Regions from separate parts of the Streptomyces sp. NPDC050287 genome, predicted to be linked through region 2. Evidence: riboswitches for the same ligand, from Rfam matches in the RefSeq annotation. Region 2 holds a riboswitch; the other holds the start of a gene.
What was found. Region 2 has a riboswitch for cobalamin ahead of ACIBK3_RS00335 (cobalamin biosynthesis protein). Riboswitches for the same ligand answer to the same signal wherever they lie in the genome.
Positions count from the first base shown of each region.

Region 1: linked by a shared signal. The riboswitch ahead of ACIBK3_RS26325 (HoxN/HupN/NixA family nickel/cobalt transporter) and the one ahead of ACIBK3_RS00335 (cobalamin biosynthesis protein) in region 2 are both predicted to bind cobalamin.

Region 1 is NZ_JBITIY010000007.1:251,564-255,279, forward strand. It holds gene ACIBK3_RS26320 (peptidoglycan-binding protein) at 1-256, opposite strand, end outside; gene ACIBK3_RS26325 (HoxN/HupN/NixA family nickel/cobalt transporter) at 476-1,609, opposite strand; cobalamin riboswitch at 1,637-1,865, opposite strand; gene ACIBK3_RS26330 (ArsR/SmtB family transcription factor) at 1,946-2,302, shown strand; gene ACIBK3_RS26335 (LAETG motif-containing sortase-dependent surface protein) at 2,466-3,413, opposite strand; gene ACIBK3_RS26340 (glycoside hydrolase family 13 protein) at 3,661-3,716, shown strand, end outside.
Region 2 is NZ_JBITIY010000001.1:63,130-66,845, forward strand. It holds gene ACIBK3_RS00320 (lysozyme) at 1-267, shown strand, start outside; gene ACIBK3_RS00325 (anion permease) at 431-1,702, shown strand; gene ACIBK3_RS00330 (hypothetical protein) at 1,715-1,936, shown strand; cobalamin riboswitch at 2,071-2,213, shown strand; gene ACIBK3_RS00335 (cobalamin biosynthesis protein) at 2,313-3,254, shown strand; gene ACIBK3_RS00340 (cobyric acid synthase) at 3,251-3,716, shown strand, end outside.

The sequences.
Region 1 (3,716 bases), on a different contig from region 2:
TGCGGCCGCGTCCGTCGTCGAAGATTCGGGCGCACTGCTGGAAGGCTATCGTCGCGCGACGAGTGGCCCGGCCGAAGAACCCGGTCTCGCGCAGGCCGGCGTCTATGGCCTGATTCAGATAGCACTGCGCTTGCCGGACGGCTGACCCGGACGATCCGCGCTGAAGTGGCGGCCGGTGCTTGGTGATGCCGCATACGTCCTGCGGCCCTCGGATCGCTGGGAGTTCCGGGTTGTAGGCGGACTGGGTGCTGGTCACTGTGGCGGTCGCAGACGATGGAGTGCTTTGTGGTGCCGCCACGGCCGGGCCTCCTGCAAGGCCGAGGGGGAGAAGCACGGCTGCTGCGGTGGCGAATGCTCGTCGCATTCTCAATCACCTCCAGAGAGTGCACTTTCCTCATCGTGCACTCGGGTCTGTCCTGCTGCATCTTGAGATGCGGGTGCGACCAGCGAAGCCTCCGGACCGCTGCCGTCGGCGTCAGCGTGTGTCGGCGGCCGGGCGTATCGTCCACCGCTGTTCCACCTTCGCCAGGCGCCAGTACGTGATGGCCGCCGCCCACACCACCACGAACAGGCCGACGATGACGTAGCCGACGCTGTCGAGGTTGATGTCGGCGATCCAGGTGGTGACCGCGTCACCGAGGGCGAGTTTGTCGTGGAGGACGCCGACCAGCTCGATGGTGCCGATGAAGAAGGCGACGGCGATGGACAGGCCGGTGATCGTGAGGTTGTAGAAGACCTTGCGGACCGGGTTGGAGAACGCCCACTGGTAGGCGAAGTTCATGAATGTGCCGTCGAGGGTGTCGAACAGGCTCATGCCGGCGGCGAAGAGGAGGGGCAGGGAGAGGATCGCGTACCAGGGCAGGCCGGCCGCCGCGCCCGAGCCCGCCATCACCATCAGCGTGACCTCGGTGGCCGTGTCGAAGCCGAGGCCGAACAGGAAGCCCAGCGGGTACATCTGGCCGGGGCGGCTGATGGACCTGGTGAGGCGGCCGAGGACGCGGTTCATGAACCCGCGGGAGTCCAGGTGCTGTTCGAGCTCCCGCTCGTCGTACGACCCCGCCCGCATCGCCTTGAACACCTTCAGGATGCCCAGCAGGGCGACCAGATTGAGGGCGGCGATGAGGTAGAGGAACGCGCCGGAGATCGTCGTACCGAGGAAGCCGAGCACCTGGTGGGTGCCGGAGTCCTCGTTCATGACCTTGCCGGCGAGCTGGGTGCCGCCCGCGATCAGCAGGGCGAGGACCACCACCACGCTGGAGTGGCCGAGGGCGAACCAGAAGCCCACCGACACCGGGCGCTTGCCGTCGGCCATCAGCTTGCGGGTGGTGTTGTCGATCGCGGCGATGTGGTCGGCGTCGAAGGCGTGCCGCATACCGAGGGTGTAGGCGGTGATGCCGAGTCCGATGCCGAAGGCCTTGTTGCCGACCTCGTAGTGGGCGGGGACGACGAGGAGGAACAGGATTCCGAAGGCGACGACGTGCAGGGCGAGGATCACCGCCATCAGGCCCGCGGTCCTGAGGGTGTCCTCCCGGCGCCACTTGAAGGACGCCGGGGCGGGGACGGACGCCGGGGCGGGGACGGACGTCCGGGCAGGGTCGGGCAGGGTCATTCGGTCACGCTCCAGCACCTCGTGGATCAACTCGTGAGATGCCGTGGCCGGTCTCCTGGCTTGGGGGTACCTCCCACTCGAGCGAAGCCGAGAGTGGGGGAGGGTCGTACGTTCGCGCCCCTGCCTTCCCGGCCCCCTCGCGGCGGCCAGTGGCTGTCCCTGGCGGGACGGCGGTGCTCGAACTCCCCGATCACAGTGGCGAGGGCCGCGTCGGTTTCCCACCGACTTCCCGAGCACCACGGCGGGTCCACCGTAGGGGCGTAAGGGGTTTCCTGCATAGCTGCATATCTGGGCAGGTATCGAAGATCACAGAATCCCGCCTGCGAGGATGGCGCCATGCATCTCGTTCCGGCGGACCGAGCGGACCGCCGCACCATAGACGGGCACCGGGTGTGCGACGCCATCGCCGCGATCGGTGAACCCGGCCATGTCCGTGCCTGGTCCGACCGATTCTCGCTGCTCGCCGACCCGAAGCGGCTGGCGCTGCTGCTGGCGTTGCACCGGACGGGGCCCCTGGCCGTGTCCGACCTGGCGATCGCGACCGGGATGAACGACCCGGCGGTGTCGCAGGCGCTCAGGCTGCTGCGGGCGGCCGGGGTCGTGGAGGGCGAGAAGGAGGGCCGGATCGTGCGCTACCGGGTGGTGGACGCGGACATCGCCGCGCTGCTCAAGCACTGCGCGGCGGACGGCTGAGACGCCTTCCGCAACGCAACGCGACGCGGTGGTGGTCGAGAGGCGAGCCCGGCTACGACCTCTCGACCACCACCGCGTACCGACCGCGTGCGCCTGTCGCCGCATGACTACGGGCGCGCGACTACGACCGCATGACTACGGGCTCGTGGCTACCACCGTGTGGCTACGAGCGCGTCGCCTTCCGGCGTCGCGTCAGCACGACCATGCCCGCGCCGCCCGCCAGCAGCACCGCCGCGCCGATCGCGATCGGGCCCGTGGCGCTGTTGGCGCCGGTCTCCGCGAGGTCGTCGCCGCCGCCGTTCGGCACGGTGGCCGGGGCGGTGGTGGACTCGGAGGCCGACGGGGTCGGGGTGTCCGTCGAGGCCGGCGGAGTCGGAGTCGGGGCCTCGGTGGCCGGCGGCGTCGTCTCCTCGGCCGGCTTGGACGGCTCCGTGGACTCGGGAGTCGACGGGGTCGGCGCCGGGGTGGACGGCGTCTGCGGCGGCGGGGTCGTCGCGCAGTCCTTCGTACCGCCGTTCCAGCCCGCGATCAGCTTGTCCTTGATGACCGGACGGTCCGGGCCGATGGGCACGTCGCCGTGGACGAAACCGTCCTTGGCGTCGAGCCTGCCGTCGAACTTGACCGCGCCCCGGTAGAGGTCGACCTGCGCGAAGCAGCCCGCGTCCGGCACCGCGATGTCGAGGGACTCGGTCTGACCCGGCTTCACGGTCACCGTGTCGAAGTCGACGAAGACCTGCTCGCCGGAGGTGTTGAAGGTGGAGCCGTGGGCGAGGTACGAGGCGAGGGAGGCGGTGCAGGTGGTGGCGTCACCGGCGGTGCGGACCTTGATGTGGACCTTGCCGTCGTCGGTGGGCTTCAGCGTCTGGTCGTCGACCTTGACCGAGTCGAAGAAGCCGGTGCCGTCCAGGGAGAACTGGCAGCGGTCGGTTCCGGTCTCCGTGCCCGGGCCGGTGCCGGGCTTGTAGGCGCCGCCGGACTTCCAGCCGTCGCCACCGGGAGTGCCGGTCGCCCAGGCGCTGGAAGCGGTGGTCGCGGAGGCGGCGCAGAGGACGAGCGCCGCGGCCCCCGTCCCCAGCAGGCGGCGCGCGGTGACACGTCTGGCTATGGACATGCGGATCCCATCGGGGTAAGAGAACTGAGAAACACTTGACTCATTGGTCACATGAGTCACGGGTGTTCGCACATCGTGGATCGCCCTTCGCAAGCTGTCAACCTGCGGCAATTCAGAGGCACTTCGAGCCGTCAACACAATTCCGCCACACAAGGAATGAAGTGCTCCGGACAGCGTTCGAGTTCGCTTTCCCGACAATGGGGACAGGTACCTGAGTGCTGTCCGACGCCGCCCCGAGGGAGACCGCGTGACCGACCCCGTTCCCCACCGACCCGACCCCTCCTCCCCCGACCTCTCCTCCAA
Region 2 (3,716 bases):
GACGAGACGAAGCGCCTCACCGGCCGCCGCCCGGTGATCTACACCACCGCCCACTGGTGGAACACCTGCACCGGAGGCAGTCGCGCATTCGCCGCCAATCACGCGCTGTGGGTGGCCCGTTACAACGCGGCGGACGCGGGGGCGCTGCCCGGGGGGTGGTCGTTCTGGACGATCTGGCAGTACGACAACGGCGGCGGTCTGCCGGGTGACCAGAATCTCTTCAACGGGTCCCTCAGCCGGCTGAGGGCGTTCGCCAGAGGCGTATAGCCAAGGGGCGCCAGGGTCGCACGGGGCCACGGGGACCGGGCTGGGTTCGGCGGTGCGGAAATCAGCATCGCCGGACACCGTGCGGCCTGCTTCAGTTCATCTTCCGTTCATCCAGGTTACCTACGTTCGTCCGGCCAATGACCTCGAACGATTGCCTGGGTAAATGGAAAACTTCTCGCTGATCCTCGCGATCGTGGTGGTAACCGCGCTTGCGTTCGATTTCACGAACGGTTTCCACGACACCGCCAACGCGATGGCCACGACCATCTCGACCGGTGCGCTCAAGCCCAAGGTCGCGGTGGCCATGTCCGCCGTGCTGAACCTTGTGGGTGCCTTCCTCTCCGTGGAGGTCGCCAACACGATCTCCAAAGGTCTCGTCGACGAGACCGGCATACGTCCCGAGGTCATCTTCGCCGCCCTGGTCGGCGCGATCCTCTGGAACCTCGTGACCTGGCTGGTGGGCCTGCCCTCCAGTTCCTCGCACGCCCTGATGGGCGGTCTGATCGGGGCCACCATCGCCTCCGCCGGTATGAGCGCGGTCCATGGTGACGTGCTGGTCACCAAGGTCCTGCTCCCCGCGATCGCGGCACCGGTCGTCGCGGGCGTCGCCGCGATGCTCGCCACCCGCCTGTCCTACACGCTCGGCAAGAAGGCCGACGGCAAGGCGGCGGAGAAGGGCTACCGCGCGGGTCAGATCGCCTCGGCCGGCCTGGTCTCGCTCGCCCACGGCACGAACGACGCCCAGAAGACGATGGGCATCATCACCCTCGCCCTGGTCGCCGGCGGCGTCGTCGCCCCCGACTCCGACCCGCCCACCTGGGTCATCCTCTCCGCGGGTCTCGCCATCGCGCTCGGCACCTACCTCGGCGGCTGGCGCATCATCCGCACCATGGGCAAGGGCCTGACGGACCTTCAGCCGCAGCAGGGCTTCGCCGCCCAGACCAGCGCGGCCACGGTCATCCTGGCCTCCTCCCACCTCGGCTTCTCCCTCTCCACCACGCACTCCGTCTCCGGTTCGGTGATGGGCGCGGGCCTCGGCCGCAAGGGCGGGGTCGTGCGCTGGTCGACTGCCACCCGGATGTTCGTGGCGTGGGGTCTGACCCTGCCGGCCGCGGCCCTGGTCGGCGCGCTCGCCGAGTACGTGACCGGCATCGGGGACGTCGGCACCGCCCTGGTCGCCGTCTTCCTGATCGCCTCCAGCGCGGCCATCTGGAAGCTCTCCCGCCGGGAGGTCGTCGACCACACCAACGTCGTCACCGAGCCCGACGCCCGCGAGACCGCGGAGCCGGCCGGTGTGGTGACCGCCGCGATCGCCGCGGTCACCCCGCCCCCGGCGGGGTCCGTCGCCGAGGACCTCACGGCCACCATCCCGGCGCCCGCCGGAGCCGTCACCACCGCCGACCCCGCGGCCCCGCCGGCCGCGACCACCGTCTAAGGAAGCAACAGGATGAAGATCGACTGGGCGGCACTCGGCTCCGTCTTCGGCGTCAGCCTCGTGGTCACCGTGGCACTCGTGGCCCTGTTCACCCTCGGCATCATGGGCCTGTCCCGCCGGGAGCGGGCCGCGGCCCAGGGCGGCTCCGCCGCCCTCGCGGTCACCGGCGCCTACGCGTGCTTCGCCGCGTGCGCGGCGGCGGTGGCGTACGGGATCTCACTGATCGTCGCCTGACCTGCGGCACCCGGACAACGCGTGGGGTGCGGGACGGATCGCCGTCCCGCACCCCACGTGCGTTGTGACGGTTGTGACCGCTCGCGTGTGGGCCTCAGCACACTCTCCCTTCGCAGGTCAACGGCAAGTTGACGGCCCTTCCAACCCCGTGGTGGACTGCCGGGGCCATGTACGGCGGCAGGAGAGGAAGCCGGTGAGAATCCGGCGCGGTCCCGCCACTGTCACCGGGGTAGAAAGCCCCGGGAGCCAGGAACTCTCACCGCCGGTCTCGTCGAACCAGGGCGTGGACACCCTGAGTGAGGACATATCGCCATGCTCGGCTGCCGTTCGAGGTTGATCAGCTCCTCCCTGTCTGTGACAGCGGTCGGCTGAGTCCATGCGTGCCGATCGCGTTTTCGCGTACGGCGCCGTCGCCGGCCTCCTCGGTGACCTGCTCCTCGGCGATCCCCGCCGTGGACATCCGGTCGCCGTGTTCGGACGTGCCGCGGGTGCCGTGGAGCGGGTGCTGTGGCGTGACCACCGGGGGTGGGGCGCGCTGTACGCCGTTGTGTGCGCCGGTGGGGTCACGGCGCTCGGAGCTTTGACCGCTCGTTCCGTACGTACCTCCCCTGCCGCTTCCGTCGCGCTGACCGGCGCCGCCACCTGGGCCGTCGTCGGCGGGACTTCACTCGCGCGGGAGGCCAGGGCCATCGGGCGCGCGCTGGAGGCGGGGGACGTCGAGGGGGCGCGGGCGCGGCTGCCGCATCTGTGCGGGCGGGATCCGCAGGCGCTGGACGCCGACGGGATCGCGCGGGCCGTCGTGGAGTCCGTCGCCGAGAACACCTCCGACGCGGTGGTCGGGGCGCTGGTGTGGGGGGCCTTGGGCGGTGTGCCCGGGCTGCTCGGGTTCCGGGCCGTCAACACCCTGGACGCCATGGTCGGGCACAGGTCGCACAGGTACCGGCGGTTCGGGTGGGCCTCGGCACGGACGGACGACCTGGTGGGGTGGCCGGGGGCACGGCTGACCGCCGTACTGGCCATGCTGGCGGGTCCGAATCCGCGGGGAGCCGTACGCGCCTGGCGGACCGATGCCGGGAAGCATCCGAGTCCCAACGCCGGGCCTGTGGAGGCGTCGTTCGCCGGGGCGCTCGGGGTGCGGCTCGGCGGGACCCTGTCCTATGCGGGGCGGGTCGAGCATCGGCCCGTGCTCAACGGAGAGGGGCGTGCCGTGGTCGCGCACGACATCGAGCGGGCCGTGCGGCTGTCCCGGCACGTCGGTCTGCTGGCTCTCGGCGTCAGTGTCGCCGGGCGGTTTCTCACCAGGGGGCGTATCCGATGAGTGGTGGTCTTCTGGTCGCCGGTACCACCTCCGACGCCGGCAAGAGTGTCGTCACCGCGGGGATCTGCCGGTGGCTGGTGCGGCAGGGGGTGAAGGTCGCGCCCTTCAAGGCGCAGAACATGTCCCTCAATTCGTTCGTGACGAGGGAAGGGGCCGAGATCGGGCGGGCCCAGGCCATGCAGGCGCAGGCCTGCCGCATCGAGCCGACCGCGCTGATGAACCCCGTGCTGCTCAAGCCGGGCGGTGAGCAGAGCAGTCAGGTCGTGCTGCTCGGGAAGCCGGTCGGGGAGCTCAGTGCGCGCGGCTATCACGGCGGGCGGCAGCAGAAGCTGCTGGGGACCGTGCTCGACTGTCTCGCCGAGTTGCGGGGCACGTATGACGCGGTGATCTGTGAGGGGGCCGGTTCTCCCGCCGAGATCAATCTGCGGCGGACCGACATCGTCAACATGGGCATCGCCCGGA